DNA from 3 places in the Promicromonospora alba genome. Region 3 is predicted to be linked to each of the others. Evidence: riboswitches for the same ligand, from Rfam matches in the RefSeq annotation. Region 3 holds a riboswitch; each other region holds the start of a gene.

Evidence for each region. A riboswitch is a leader RNA that binds a small molecule or an ion and turns the genes downstream of it on or off. The one in region 3 is predicted to bind thiamine pyrophosphate.
Region 1: another riboswitch for thiamine pyrophosphate. It lies ahead of thiC (phosphomethylpyrimidine synthase ThiC); the one in region 3 lies ahead of thiD (bifunctional hydroxymethylpyrimidine kinase/phosphomethylpyrimidine kinase).
Region 2: another riboswitch for thiamine pyrophosphate. It lies ahead of ACFO6V_RS22575 (thiamine ABC transporter substrate-binding protein); the one in region 3 lies ahead of thiD (bifunctional hydroxymethylpyrimidine kinase/phosphomethylpyrimidine kinase).

Annotation. Positions count from the first base shown of each region.
Region 1 covers NZ_JBHSFI010000004.1:216,018-220,739, reverse strand. The annotation lists gene ACFO6V_RS11985 (N-acetylmuramoyl-L-alanine amidase) at 1-176, shown strand, start outside; gene ACFO6V_RS11980 (C39 family peptidase) at 294-1,640, opposite strand; TPP riboswitch at 1,752-1,857, shown strand; gene thiC (phosphomethylpyrimidine synthase ThiC) at 1,852-3,669, shown strand; gene ACFO6V_RS11970 (LacI family DNA-binding transcriptional regulator) at 3,819-4,722, opposite strand, start outside.
Region 2 covers NZ_JBHSFI010000008.1:7,977-12,698, forward strand. The annotation lists gene ACFO6V_RS22560 (FAD-dependent oxidoreductase) at 1-1,079, opposite strand, end outside; gene ACFO6V_RS22565 (PAS and ANTAR domain-containing protein) at 1,262-2,065, shown strand; gene ACFO6V_RS22570 (DUF4235 domain-containing protein) at 2,134-2,415, opposite strand; TPP riboswitch at 2,453-2,557, shown strand; gene ACFO6V_RS22575 (thiamine ABC transporter substrate-binding protein) at 2,552-3,622, shown strand; gene ACFO6V_RS22580 (ABC transporter permease) at 3,598-4,722, shown strand, end outside.
Region 3 covers NZ_JBHSFI010000005.1:292,175-296,896, reverse strand. The annotation lists gene ACFO6V_RS16335 (RyR domain-containing protein) at 1-157, shown strand, start outside; gene dxr (1-deoxy-D-xylulose-5-phosphate reductoisomerase) at 171-1,337, shown strand; gene thiD (bifunctional hydroxymethylpyrimidine kinase/phosphomethylpyrimidine kinase) at 1,458-2,423, opposite strand; TPP riboswitch at 2,413-2,510, opposite strand; gene ACFO6V_RS16320 (TetR/AcrR family transcriptional regulator) at 2,519-3,106, opposite strand; gene ACFO6V_RS16315 (aldo/keto reductase) at 3,229-4,257, shown strand; gene ACFO6V_RS16310 (aspartate aminotransferase family protein) at 4,374-4,722, opposite strand, start outside.

The sequences.
Region 1 (4,722 bases), on a different contig from region 3:
ACGTGGAGTACCGATGGCTGCGCGACGGCGAGCCGGTGCGCTGGGCGGTCGGTCCCCGTTACCTGGTGACAGGCCTCGACCGGGGCGCCGAGCTGACGGTCCAGGTGAGGCTTTCGGCGATGGGCTACACGTCGGCGACGTATACCGCGGAACCGCGGGAGGTCGCGGGCCGGTAGGGCGGCCGGGGCGACAGTACACACGCGGGGTGTGTTGCGCAGAGTAGACAAGGTCTACCGAGCGCAACACACCCCGCGTGCGTACTGTCCTTCCCTGTCGCGACCGGTGGCCGCCAGTTACCAGTTCTGCGTGACGCCCGGCATGTTGGCCGGCAGCTTCACGTTCTTCGGGTGGTAGACGTACGTGACGCCGTCGGTCGACGTCTGCCACACGCGCTCGAAGTTCTCCCGCGTGTACACGACCCGCACCTCGTCGTTGCTCGCCTTGTTCGGGTCGTTGATGATCGGGTCACCGTCCGCGGTGAACCCGATCAGCACGACGAGGTGCCCCGGGGTGCTGTAACCGGCCTCGGGCATCTCCTCCTCGTCGAAGTTGAGCGACATGGTGAGCGGGATACCCGCCTCGATGAACTTCTCGGCCTCCGCCAGGGAGCGCAGCCGGGTCACGAACGACTTCAGCCCGAACCTGTTGGCGTAGGCGGCGTTGAACGGCCAGTTGCCCGCACCCTCGTACGCGTAGTCCCAGGTGTGCATCGCGGCGTAGTCGACCTGCGGGTCACCGTTGGGCGCCACGATGCCCTCCAGCTCCCTGGCCGGCACCTCACGGCCGTAGGAGTAGATGACCATCGTGGACGACGTCGGCGAGCACCACACCTGGCCGCCGCCCCCGAACTCGGGGTACTCACCGCGGTGGATGTTCTGGCTGTACTGCGGCACGTCGAGCGACACCTCCCGCCCGAGCGTGAAGTCGCTGGTGCCCGTGTAGTGCTCGTCGGGCAGGTTCTCGCTGGTCATGGTGCTCACCGACGCCAGGCGCGGCGAGGTCCGGGCGCCCTCGGGCCGGTACAGCCTGACCCGGGTCTGGAACGCGTCCGGCTCGAAGCCCGCCCTCGAGACGAACGTGTCGGTGAACAGAGCGGCGTCGGTGTCGCCCTGGCCGTTCAAGGAGGTGCGGTGGATGTCCCCGACGCTCCCGTCGGCGGGTGCGAACTCGTCGCCCGACGCCCAGCGGCCCATCACGAACCACTTCGTCCAGGTCCCGTCGGCCTTGCGGCCGCGGAACTCCGTCTCGACCCAGGTGCCCGTGGGGGTGTCCGTGTTCCAGGAGGGAACGGCCTGCTTGATCGGGTACCCGACCTCGACGACGGGCGAGGTCCACGTGCCGGTCTCGTACGTGACGGGTGTGCCGTCGCCGTACGGGTCCGTGTAGTCCACGAGGTCGCCGCCGCGGGCCAGGAAGAGCCCGCCGTGGACGTCGAACCGCAGCTCGTCACGTTCGCCCTGGAGCAGCTCCCTGCGCCCCTCCCAGGAGGTCAGGGTGATCTGGTTGTCCGACGCCGCAGGGCTCACCTCGGGAGCTCCCGTCGCCGACACCGCACCCGCCACGATCCCTGCTTGGACCACGAGCGCCCCCGTGGCGGCCAACGCGAACGACCTCGTTCGCAGGTTGTTCCGTACCGGCATTCCAGCCTCCATGTCCCGGGCTCCCTGCTGGGGTGAGCGAGCCTTCGGGCCTTGCTTATCACGGTCGGGGGCGGGGCAGAAGGAAAGTGCCAGACAGTGCTAACCTCGGCGGCGATCCCACGGGTGCCTCACGCAGGGGCTGAGATCGGGCTGTACGGCCCGGGACCGTTGAACCTGTCCGGTTAACACCGGCGTAGGAAGCAGGAGTCTCATGATGGAGAAGTCCCAGTCCCGCACGCTCGCGTACCAGCACGAGCGCGACCACGAGCACGACGGCGGGTACAGCACACCGCAGGACGACACAGGTCTCCGGGTGCCGGTCACGGAGATCACCCTGGCGCCGTCGCCCGACGGCACCCCCAACGAGCCGGTGCGCGTCTACCGCACGCAGGGCCCCGGTTCCGACCCGGTCCGCGGCCTCGCGCCGGCCCGCGAGCCCTGGGTCGTGGCGCGCGGCGACACCGAGGAGTACGACGGCCGCGACCGGGCACTGGCCGACGACGGGCGCAGCGCACTGCGCCGGGGTGCCGCGAGCCAGGAGTGGCAGGGTGAACGACGTCGGCCCCGCCGCGCGCTCCCCGGCCGGACCGTCACCCAGATGCACTACGCACGCCAGGGCGTGATCACGCCCGAGATGCGGTTCGTCGCGGTGCGCGAGGGCTGCGACGTCGAGCTCGTGCGCAGCGAGGTGGCCGCCGGCCGGGCGATCATCCCGAACAACGTGAACCACCCGGAGTCGGAGCCGATGATCATCGGCAGGGCGTTCCTGGTCAAGGTCAACGCGAACATCGGCAACTCCGCCGTCCACAGCTCTATCGCGGAGGAGGTGGAGAAGCTGGAGTGGGCCACCAAGTGGGGCGCCGACACGGTCATGGACCTCTCCACGGGCGATGACATCCACACCACCCGCGAATGGCTCATGCGGAACTCGCCGGTGCCCATCGGCACCGTGCCGATCTACCAGGCCCTGGAGAAGGTGAACGGTGACGCCAGCGCGCTGACCTGGGAGATCTACCGCGACACGGTGATCGAGCAGTGCGAGCAGGGCGTCGACTACATGACCGTGCACGCCGGCGTGCTGCTGCGGTACGTGCCGCTCACGGCGGACCGGGTCACGGGCATCGTCTCGCGCGGCGGGTCGATCCTCGCCGGCTGGTGCCTGGCGCACCACCAGGAGAACTTCCTCTACACGCACTTCGACGAGCTCTGCGAGATCTTCGCCCGGTACGACGTCGCCTTCTCCCTCGGCGACGGCCTGCGGCCGGGCTCGCTCGCCGACGCGAACGACGCCGCGCAGTTCGCCGAGCTCGACACCCTCGCCGAGCTGACGAAGCGGGCCTGGGCCTACGACGTCCAGGTGATGGTCGAGGGACCCGGACACGTCCCGTTCCACCTGGTGCGCGAGAACGTGGAGCGGCAGCAGGAGCTCTGCGACGGCGCCCCGTTCTACACGCTCGGCCCGCTCGTGACCGACATCGCGCCCGGGTACGACCACATCACCTCAGCGATCGGCGCCACCGAGATCGCCCGGTACGGCACCGCGATGCTCTGCTACGTCACGCCCAAGGAGCACCTCGGCCTGCCCAACCGCGACGACGTGCGCACCGGCGTGGTGACCTACAAGATCGCTGCGCACGCCGCCGACGTGGCCAAGGGGCACCCCGGCGCCCGGGACCGCGACGACGCCCTGTCCAAGGCCCGCTTCGAGTTCCGCTGGCGGGACCAGTTCAACCTCTCCCTCGACCCGGAGCTCGCCGAGGAGTACCACGACGAGACGCTCCCGGCCGAGGCCGCGAAGACCGCGCACTTCTGCTCGATGTGCGGCCCGAAGTTCTGCTCGATGCGGATCTCGCAGGACATCCGCGACGAGTTCGGCGGGGCGCAGAACCAGGCGGCGCTCGCGGACGCGGCGTCGGCGTCGGCGTCGGCGTCGGCGTCGGCTCAAGCGGAGGGCATGGCGCAGAAGTCCGCGGAGTTCCGCGAGTCGGGCGGCGAGGTCTACCTCCCGCACCCGCAGCTCCGCGCGTAACGGCCACGCCCGCCCACCCCGACAGATCCGCGAAGTAGAGCGGGTGTCCGGACGCCCGCTCTACTTCGCGAGCCGGTGATCGGCGAAGTAGAGCGTGCGTCCGGACACCCGCTCTACTTCGCGGATCTGCGGCGACGGACCGTGGAGGGTCAGGTCAGGTCGGGCACCGGGCCCGTCGTCGTGCCCTCGACCAGGCTCACGGGCAGCATCACCGACTGGGGCTCCTCGCCGGCCAGCAGCGCGATGACGGCCAGTCCGAGCGCCCGGCCCTTCTCGACGAGCGGCTGATGCACGCTGGTCAGCACGTCGGGGGAGAGCCACGGCAGGTCGAGCCCGTCGAACCCGGCGACCGACACGTCCTCGGGCACCCGCAGCCCGAGCTCGCGGGCGGCGATCACGGCGCCGGCGGCGAGCAGGTCGGAGTGCGCGACGATCGCCGTCGGACGATCCCGGGCGGGCGCCCACTCGGACAGGATCTCGGTGGCGGCGTCGCGCCCGTGCTCCACGAGCGAGGCGGGCGTCTCCCACGAGATGACGGGTTCGATGACGTCCCGCACGCCGGCCAGCCGGTTGCGGGTCGGCGTGCGCTCGGCCGCGGCGAGCCGGTCGGTGTCGACCAGCCCGGACCGCTCGTCCCGCCCGAACGGCAGAGTGATCTCCGCGATCCGCGTGTGCCCGAGCTCGACGAGGTGCCGCACCGCGTCGGCGGCCCCGCGCCGGTCCTCGACGCCCACCACCGGCACGCCGGACACCTCCTGTCCCTCGCCGACCACGACGGGAACGCCCCGCCGCTGCAGCGCGGCAAGGTTCGGGTCGTCCTTCAGGGTGCCCCAGACGAGCACCGCGACGTCCATCGCGGCGGCCTCGACCAGCGGGTCGACGGCGGGCGGGAGCCCCGCCTCGGCGGCGAGCCCCATGGACTGCGTGGTGGCGCCCTGCGGCATACCCGGCACGAGCAGCACGCCGAGGCCCTGCTCACCGATCGCGGAGACGAGGCCGTGCAGCACCTGGGTGGAGACGGGGTCGCGGAACGACCTGCCGAGCTGGTCGCCG
Region 2 (4,722 bases), on a different contig from region 3:
CACTTGGCGTAGCCGGTCGCCACGAGCACGCGGTCGTCGCCGGGCACCACCGGCCCGACGAGCGGCAGGCCGGTGTCGCTGGTGTAGTCCTGGGCTGCCCACGTGTGCCGGGGCTGGTCCACGGGGAGGTGGACCCTTGTCCATTCCTCCAGCGCGGCCAGCCGCCGGGCCGGGTCCCGTTCCCTGCCGACGGGGTAGCCCTCGCCGCCCACCATGAGCAGCCCGCCGGCCGTGCGGAGCGATCGCGTGGGTGACCCGGCGGTGATCGACATGGTCTCGTCGAACCCGGGCGGCAGTGCGGCCTGGTCGGTGATCTCCCACGTGGTGAGCAGGCTGCGGCCGGCCTCCAGCCGGAGGAAGAGCCCGCCGAGCCGCCCGGGCGGTGTGCCGGTCGCCAGCACCACACGGTCGGCGAGGACGGCGCCGCGGCTGGTGCGCAGGACGACGCCGGACCGGCGCCGGCGCACCTGGTGGACCCGGACGCCGTCGTACACCGGCACGCCGCGGGCGCGCAGGCGGGCCCGCAGCGCCGAGAGCATGCGCAGCGGGTCCACCTGCGCCTGGCCCGGCAGGCGTACCGCGCCGTAGGACCGCGCGGGGTACGGCGGGTCCTCCTCCCACTGTGCGGTGAGTCCCTGGCGGGCGCAGGTCGCGAGCACCGCGTCGACGTCGGCTACCTGCTCGGGGGTGGCCGCCACGGTCAGGTCGTCCCGGTTCTCGACGGGCACGTTCAGGTCCTCGAGGGTGCGGCGCAGCCAGCCCAGGCCGGCGAAGTTGGCCGCGAGGTAGTGGCGCACCACCTCGTCGCCGTGCCGGGCGGCGATCCGGGCGAGCCGGGTGCCCTGCAGCACCGAGAGCTTGCCGGTCGAGCGGGCGGTGGTGGTCGCGCGTGCGCCGCAGGCATCGAGCACCACAACGTCTGCGCCGCCGTCTGCGAGGAGCTGGGCGGTGACGACACCGGTGAGACCGGCTCCGACTACCACGACGTCGGTGCGGAGCGGACCGGGAGCCATGACCCCCGGTGCGCCGCTGCCGGTGTCTTCCAGGTCCGTCGTCGCGTCGTAGGGGGTCTCGCTCACGGTGCACCTCCGCTGCTCGATCCGTGCTGCTCGATCAGTGCTGGTCGGTCCCTGCGCCGGCCCTCGGGCCGGCTCGTCCAGGCTGACACGGGGGCCTGGCACTCGCAGTGCCTCGCTCCTACAATCGAGTTGGCGGAGTCATGAAGCGGCTCCAGGTCCATCTCGGATCTGGGAGGTTCAAGATGCCCCCTTCTCTGCAGCCCAGGCTCAGCATCGTGGACGGCGCCGGCGGCGACACGGCTGAACCGTCACCGAGCTTCTCGGTGGGTGACCTGGCGCATGCTCTCGGTCTGGGGACCAACCTTCTCGTCGGCAGCTACCGCGTCGACATCATGTCGGGGACCTGGTGGTGGTCCGACGAGGTGTACACGATGCACGGGTGGAAACGGCACGAGGTCCAGCCAGGCCTCGAGGCGCTCCGTTCCCGCAAGCATCCCGACGATCGCGCCCGGGTGGTGCGGGCGGCCGCCGAGGCCCTGCGGACGGGCCGGCCGTTCGCGTGCGCGCACCGGATAGTGGACCGCAAGGGCCGCACACGCTCGGTGGTCGTCATCGGCCAGGGCCGGCGCAGCGGCCCCGACCGGTCGCCGGAGCTGGTCGGGTACGTCATCGACGTCACGCCGGCTCAGAAGGAGGCGCTGGCGCGCAAGTCCGAGGCGGTCGTGACCCGGGCCTTCGTCAGCCAGGCGGTGATCGAGCAGGCCAAGGGCGTCATCATGGCGGTACGTCGGGTGAGCGAGGTGACTGCGGGTCACCTGCTGCACGAAGCCGCCGGGCGGGTGGACGTCCCGCTGCGCCTGGCCGCCGACCAGGTGATGGCCAGGCTACGGGTCGACGGCGAGCGGGCCGTCGGCGAGCGGAGGGGCATCACGCAGGAAGCCCTCACGCGCGCGCTGGACGGCGTCGAGCCGGTGGGGCGGCCACGCGGGCACGACCCCCTGCTCACCCGGCGACCGCGCAAGGTGCCGGCGGGCACGTCCGGCTGAGCCTGCGATCGGCTGAGCCTGCGATCGGGTGCCCGGCCCGGGGATCCCCGGGCCGGGCATCCGGCGGTTCAGCGCGCCGCGCGGCGGGCGGCGAGGCGCAGCGCCGCCGTCGACGCGCCCTTCGCCGCCATGCGCTTCGCGAACACCGCGGTGCCTGCGGCGACCGCTGCGAACACCGTGGCCTGCACCAGGTCGAGCTCCGGGTCGTCCGCCTTGCTGGGCGCGTCGTTGCCGGTCACGCCCTTCCAGATCATGCTGACCGCCTTCTGCGCGACCCAGCCGGCTGCGAGCGTCAGGGCAAGAGTGCCGACCTTCTCGGCGAGTGTCTGTTCCGTCTCGATCTTGGCCATTTCTACACCGTAGCGTCCGACCAGCCAGTAGGCTGGCCGGACACGACAGGGGAGCGCCACACGGCGCTGAGAGTGCGGAACACCGCAGACCCTTGAACCTGATCCGGGTAAGACCGGCGGAGGAAGTCGAGGCACGATGTTGCGTCTTTCCGGTGCTCACGCGGGCACCATCCACGTTGTTCCGGCCGCCGGAGCGCTCTCCGTGGCGCTCCTGCTCGCCGGATGCGGCGGCTCCGAGTCCGGCGGGGCCGACCCGGCGGCGCCGGGCACCGTGACCCTCGTGACCCACGACTCCTGGGCGCTCGACGAGAAGGTCGTCGAGCGGTTCGAGGAGGAGTCCGGTCTGACCGTCGAGGTCAGCGCGGCGGGCGACGCCGGAACCCTGGTGAACCAGCTGGTGCTGACCAAGGACGCCCCGCTCGGCGACGCCGTCTTCGGCATCGACAACACCTTCGCGTCCCGCGCGCTCGAGGCGGGGGTCGTCGAGGAGTACACCCCGGCGGACCTGCCCGACGGCGTCGAGCAGCTGGGCGGGGCGCTCACCCCGGTCGACCAGGGCGACGTCTGCGTGAACGCGGACGAGGCCTGGTTCGAGAAGTCGGACCTCGAGGTGCCGAAGACGCTCGAGGACCTGGCCGACCCGCAGTACCGGGACCTGCTCGTGGTGAGCAACCCCGCGACGTCGTCGCCCGGGCTCGCCTTCCTGCTGGCGACCGTCGGGGCGTTCGGCGAGGACGGGTTCGAGGACTACTGGGCGTCCCTGGTCGACAACGGCGTCAAGGTCGCAGACTCGTGGGAGGACGCCTACTACGTGGACTTCTCGGGCGCGGGTGAGGGCGGCGAGCGCCCGCTCGTCCTGTCGTACGCGACGTCGCCGGCGTTCACCGTCAGCGAGGACGGCTCGGAGTCGACCACCAGCGCGCTGCTCGAGACGTGCTTCCGGCAGGTCGAGTACGCGGGAGTGCTTGCCGGGTCGGACAACCCGGAGGGCGCTCAGGCGTTCGTCGACTTCCTGCTCGGCGAGGCCGCGCAGGCCGCGCTGCCCGAGTCGATGTACATGTACCCGGCCGACCCCGCCACGAAGCTGCCCGCCGACTGGGAGAAGTTCGCGCCCCAGGCCGAGGAGCCGTTCGAGGTGGATCCCGCCGAGGTGAGCGAGCACCGCGACGAGTGGATAGAGCGGTGGACAGAGACCGTAGTCGGCTGAGCCTGCGGCCCGCGCCGCTGCTCTGGGGGACGGCGGTCGCCGTCCCCCTCGCTTTCCTCGCCGTCTTCTTCGCCTGGCCCGTGGCCGCGCTGGTGGTCCGCGGTTTCGTGCCCGACGGCGTGCTCGACCTCACCGGTTTCGCGGAGGTGCTGTCCAGCCCGCGCACGTGGCGGCTGGTGTGGCTGACGCTGACGCAGGCAGTGCTCGGCACCGCCTTCTCGGTGCTGCTCGGCCTGCCGCTCGCGTACCTGCTCTACCGCCGGTCGTTCCCGGGCCGGGTACTGGTGCGCGGGCTCGTGACGGTGCCGTTCGTGCTGCCCGCCGTCGTCGTCGGCGTCGCGTTCCGCACCCTGTTCGCGCCCGGCGGCGCGCTCGGCTTCCTCGGGCTTGAGGAGTCGCTGGCCGGGATCGTCGTCGCCCTCGTCTTCTTCAACGTGTCGGTGGTCGTGCGGACCGTCGGCGGGCTCTGGGAGCGGCTCGACCCCAGGACCGAGCAGGCCGCCGCATCGCTCGGGGCGGGGCCCGTGCGGGTCTTCCGCACCGTGACGCTGCCCTCGCTGGGACCCGCCGTCGCGTCCGCGGCCTCGGTGGTGTTCCTGTTCTGCGCCACCGCGTTCGGGGTGGTGCTGGTCCTCGGCGGCGTGCGGTACGGCACCATCGAGACCGAGATCTGGACGCGGACCACCCAGTTCCTGGACCTGCGCTCGGCGTCGGTGCTCTCGATCCTGCAGCTCGTGGTCATCTCGGGCGCCCTCGCGATGTCCGCACGGGCCCGCCGGCGTCGCGAGGCCGCGCTGCGCCTCGTGTCCGCGCACGGCTCCGCCAGGCGGCTGTCCTGGCGGTCGCCCAAGGACATGACGATGGCGCTGGTGGGCGCGACGATCGTCGGCGGGCTCATGGTGCTGCCGCTGGCCGGCCTGGTGACCCGCAGCTTCCGCGAGCCCGACGGCTCCTGGGGGCCCGGGAACTACGTGGCGCTCGGAACCACCGGTGAGCGCAACGCGCTGGTCGTGACCGTGTGGGAGGCCACCGCGACATCGCTGCGGACCGCACTGGCCGCGACGGTGATCGCCCTGGTGGTCGGCGGTCTCGTGGCGCTC
Region 3 (4,722 bases):
CCCGGTGATCCTCGCGGACTTCGGCCTCCACGTGGTCCCGCTCGCCGACGACGCCGGCTGGGAGGCCGCCGGCGAGCCCGTGCCGGACCCCCGTGGCGTGGTCAAGGGCTGGCGGATGTTCGGCCGCGGCCGTGCGGAGCAGGCCGGCGAGGGCTGAGAGGATGTGCCCCATGCGAAGCGTCACCCTCCTCGGCTCCACCGGCTCCATCGGCACGCAGGCCATCGACGTCATCGGGCGCAACCCGGACCGGTTCCGCGTGGACGCGCTGTCCGCCGGCGGTTCTGACCTGCCGCTCCTCGCCCGCCAGGCCGCGTCGCTCGGCGTACGCGCCGTCGCGGTGGCCGACGACGCCGCACGCCCCGCGCTGCTGGACCTGCTCCGGGAGGCAGGGGCCGACGGCGTCGAGGTGCTCGCCGGACCGGGCGCCGCGACCGAGCTGGCCGGCCGGGGGAGCGACGTCGTGCTCAACGGCATCACCGGATCCGTGGGCCTGCGCCCCACCCTCGCCGCGCTCGCCGCCGGTTCGACGCTGGCGCTCGCGAACAAGGAGTCGCTGGTCGTCGGGGGCGCGCTGGTCAAGGCGGCGGTGCGGCATAAGGGCCAGATCGTGCCGGTGGACTCGGAGCACTCCGCCATCGCGCAGTCGCTGCGCTCGGGGTCCGCCGCCGAGGTGCGCAAGCTCGTCGTGACCGCGAGCGGCGGGCCGTTCCGCGGCCGCACGCGCGCCGAGCTGCGGGACGTGACCCCCGCGCAGGCCCTGCGGCACCCCAACTTCTCGATGGGGCGCGTGGTCACCACCAACTCCGCGACGCTGGTGAACAAGGGCCTCGAGGTGATCGAGGCGCACCTGCTGTTCGATCTGCCGTTCAGCGCGATCGACGTCGTGGTGCACCCGCAGCAGATGATCCACTCGATGGTCGAGTTCGCCGACGGCTCCACCATCGCCCAGGCCGGTCCGCCGCGGATGCTCGTGCCGATCGCGCTGGGCCTGTCCTGGCCCGACCGCCTGCCGGACGTCGACGTGCCCATCGACTGGACCAAGGCGTCCACCTGGGAGTTCGCGCCCCTGGACGACGACGCCTTCCCCGCCGTCCGCCTCGCCCGGCAGGTCGGCGAGGCCGGCGGCACGCACCCCGCCGTCTACAACGCGGCGAACGAGGTGTGCGTGGACGCGTTCCACGACGGCGCCATCGGCTTCCTGGACATCGTCGACACGGTGGCCGCCGTCGTCGAGGCGCACGAGACGACGTCCGCGGGCGACGCGACGTCGGTCGAGGGCGTCCTGGAGGCCGACGCCTGGGCCCGCGCCCGCGCGGCGGAGCTCCTCAAGTCCTGACGGGACGTCCGGGACCGGTGCGATGCGCTGCGGCCCGGCTGGAGCGTCGCGACCGGGGGAGACAGTTGCTCTGCGAGGTGTGTTGCTGTCAGTAGACAACGTCTACTGACAGCAACAGATCTAGCTCGCGGAACCTTTGCGCGGCGCCCGGGCATCCGAGAGCGGCGTCGGCTGTCGTCCGCGCGCGGTGTAGCCATGGTCGACCGGGCCGTGGCCGCGCCAGGGCCCGGGCGTGGTGCCCGTGCCGCCGATGACCAGGTCGTCCGCGGCGCGCAGGGCTTCCGTCAGGTAGTTCTTCGCCTCGCGTACGGCGGGCTCCCACCCGTCGTGCCGGGGCCGCAGGACCACACACGCTGAGCTGAGCGTGCAGCCCGTCCCGTGCGTGTTCCGCGTGGGAATCCGCGGGGCGGCCAGGGTGACGACGCCGTCCGACCCGTCGCCCGAGCCGAGGCCCGGACCTGCGAGGTGGTCGACCGACTCCGCCGAGTCCAGGTGCCCGCCCTTGACCAGGGCGAACCGCGCCCCGAGCTTGAGCAGCGCGCGGGCCTGGTCTGCCGCCTCGCCGTCGTCCCGGGCCTGTTCGACGCCGAGCAGCACCGCGGCCTCCGGCAGGTTCGGCGTGACCAGGTCGGCCAGCGGCAGCAGCTCGTCGCGCAGCACCGCCTCGGCGTCCGGCGCGAGCAGGCGGTGGCCCGACGTCGAGACCATCACCGGGTCGAGCACCACGTAGGGTGCGCGTCCGGCGGCACGGAGCTGCCGCAGCGCCGCCGCGACGGCCCGGGCGACGGCGGCGTCCGTCGTCATGCCGATCTTCACGGCGTCCACCGCGACGTCGGCGAACAGGGTCTCGAGCTGCGCGGTCACCATGTCGGCGGGCACGGGCAGCACCCGCGTCACGTCGGTCGTGGACTGGGCGGTCAGACCGGTGAGCGCCGCGCAGCCGTACCCGCCGAGCGCGGCGAAGGTCTTCAGGTCGGCCTGGATCCCCGCGCCGCCGGACGGATCCGACCCGGCGATCGTCAGCGCCACGGTGGGATGTCCGGGCGGGCGGGTGCGCGCGCCGGTATCGAGCAGGACGGAGCCCATGAGGCGTTCCCTTCGCTAGAATTACCTAGAGCAGGTTCCACGGGTACGTCTCAGCCGGGCTGGCGCCCGGCGCCCCGCGCCATTTCCGCCCCACCCTACCCAGCGGTCTGTCCGGCTCCGTGCTGCAGGCCGTCCACGAGCAGGTCGATCATGCGCCGGCCGTGGTTCGGCTCGTCGTCGTGCATGGGCAGGCACAGCTTGGAGACGGCGTAGAGGAGGTCCTTGGGGCTGGCGACCGCGCGGATCTCGCCGGCGTCGACGGCGGCGTCGACGAGCGAGCCCAGGGCCGGGCCGAGCCGCCCCATGAAGTAGTCCGGCAGGGCGTCGAACGCCGGGTCGCCGGAGTGCAGCGCCGACGCGAGGCCGCTCTTGGTCTCGAGGAACTCGGTGTACCGGTGCAGCCACTTCTCGAGCGCCACGACCGGCTCGTGCTTTCCGGCGAGGGTCGGCGCGGCGTCGGCGCACGCGTCGACCTCGTGCTGGAACACGGCCTTGACCAGGTCCGAGCGCTTGGGGAAGTGCCGGTACAGCGTGCCGACGCCGACGCCGGCCAGGTCGGCGACCTCCTTCGCGGGCGCGTCCACGCCGGACGTGCCAAAGGCTGACTTGGCCGCGTCGAGCAGCGAGTCGATGTTGCGTTGCGCGTCGGCGCGCAGCGGCCGCGGCGCTGTGTTCTGGGTCACTCCACTCCATCCCTTGCTATCCGGAATCCCTTTCCATATAGTTCTGGAAGAGCGTTCCGCTTAGCTCCAGGGTACGACATCGCCGGGGCGCTCACCAGACCTCTCGACCCCAGGAGGGCCCCATGCAGTACCGCAACCTCGGCCGGACCGGCATCAAGGTCAGCCCCTATGCGCTCGGCGCGATGATGTTCGGCGCGGTCGGCAACCCCGACCACGAGGAGTCGATCAAGATCATCCACAAGGCCCTCGACTCCGGCATCAACTTCGTCGACACCGCCGACTTCTACTCGCACGGCGAGTCCGAGGAGATAGTGGGCAAGGCGCTCAAGGGGCGGCGCGACGACGTCGTGCTCGCCACCAAGGTGCACCTGCCCATGAGCGACGACCCCAACCACCGCGGCAACTCCCGCCGCTGGATCATCGCCGAGGTCGAGAACTCGCTGCGCCGCCTGGGCACCGACTACATCGACCTCTACCAGATCCACCGCCCCGACCCCGAGACGGACGTCGAGGACACGCTGGCCGCGCTGACCTACCTGATCAACTCGGGCAAGGTGCGGGCCATCGGCTCGTCGACGATGCCAGCCGCCGAGATCGTCCAGGCCCAGTGGGTGGCAGAACGGCGCGGCCTGGAACGCTTCAGGGCCGAGCAGCCGCCGTACTCCATCCTGAACCGGGGAATCGAGCGGGACGTGCTGCCGGTCGCCCAGCAGTACGGCATGGGCACCCTGGTCTGGAGCCCGCTCGCCGGCGGCCTCCTCACCGGCCGGTACCGCAAGGGTCAGGAGAACGACACCCACCGGGCGCAGTTCGGGATGGAGCACCTGCGCGACGAGCAGCGCCTCGACGTCGTCGAGCAGCTCATCCCCGTCGCGCAGGACGCCGGTGTCCCGCTGAACCACCTGGCGATGGCGTTCACGATCGCCCATCCCGGCGTCACCTCCGCGATCATCGGCCCGCGCACCATGGAGCACCTGGACAGCGCGCTCGCCGGCGCCGAGGTCGTCCTGAGCGACGACATCCTGGACCGGATCGACGCGATAGTGCCGCCCGGGACCGACGTCGGCCGCCTCGACATGGCCTACGACCCGCCCGCCATCCAGCAGCCGCTCCTGCGCCGTCGTCCCGCGGAACAGCGCGCGGCCGCGTGACGGGCGAAGGGCGCGTTCTACCCAGCGACTGGGCCCAGAACTCACGTGAGATCTGGGCCCGATCGCTGGGTAGGCGGGTCATCGGGACGCAGAATCGGCGGGCCGAGCGCCCCCGGTCACAGCGTGGACCAGACCTCGCTCAGCACGCCCCGCAGGATCTCCTCGATCTCGTCGAACTCGGTCTGCCCGACGGTCAGCGGCGGTGCGAGCTGCACCACCAGGTCGCCGCGGTTGTCGGGGCGGCAGTACAGGCCGGCCTCGAACAGCGCCGGGCCGAGGAGCCCGAGCAGACGATCGGTCTCGGCCCCGGAGAAGGTTCCCCGGGTGTCCTGGTCCTTGACGAGCTCGATCGCGTAGAAGTAACCGGCGCCGCGTACGTCGCCCACGATCGGTAGGTCGTGCAGCCGCTCCAGCGTCGCCCGGAACGCCGGCGCGTTCCGCTTGACCTGCCCGGTCAGGTCCTCC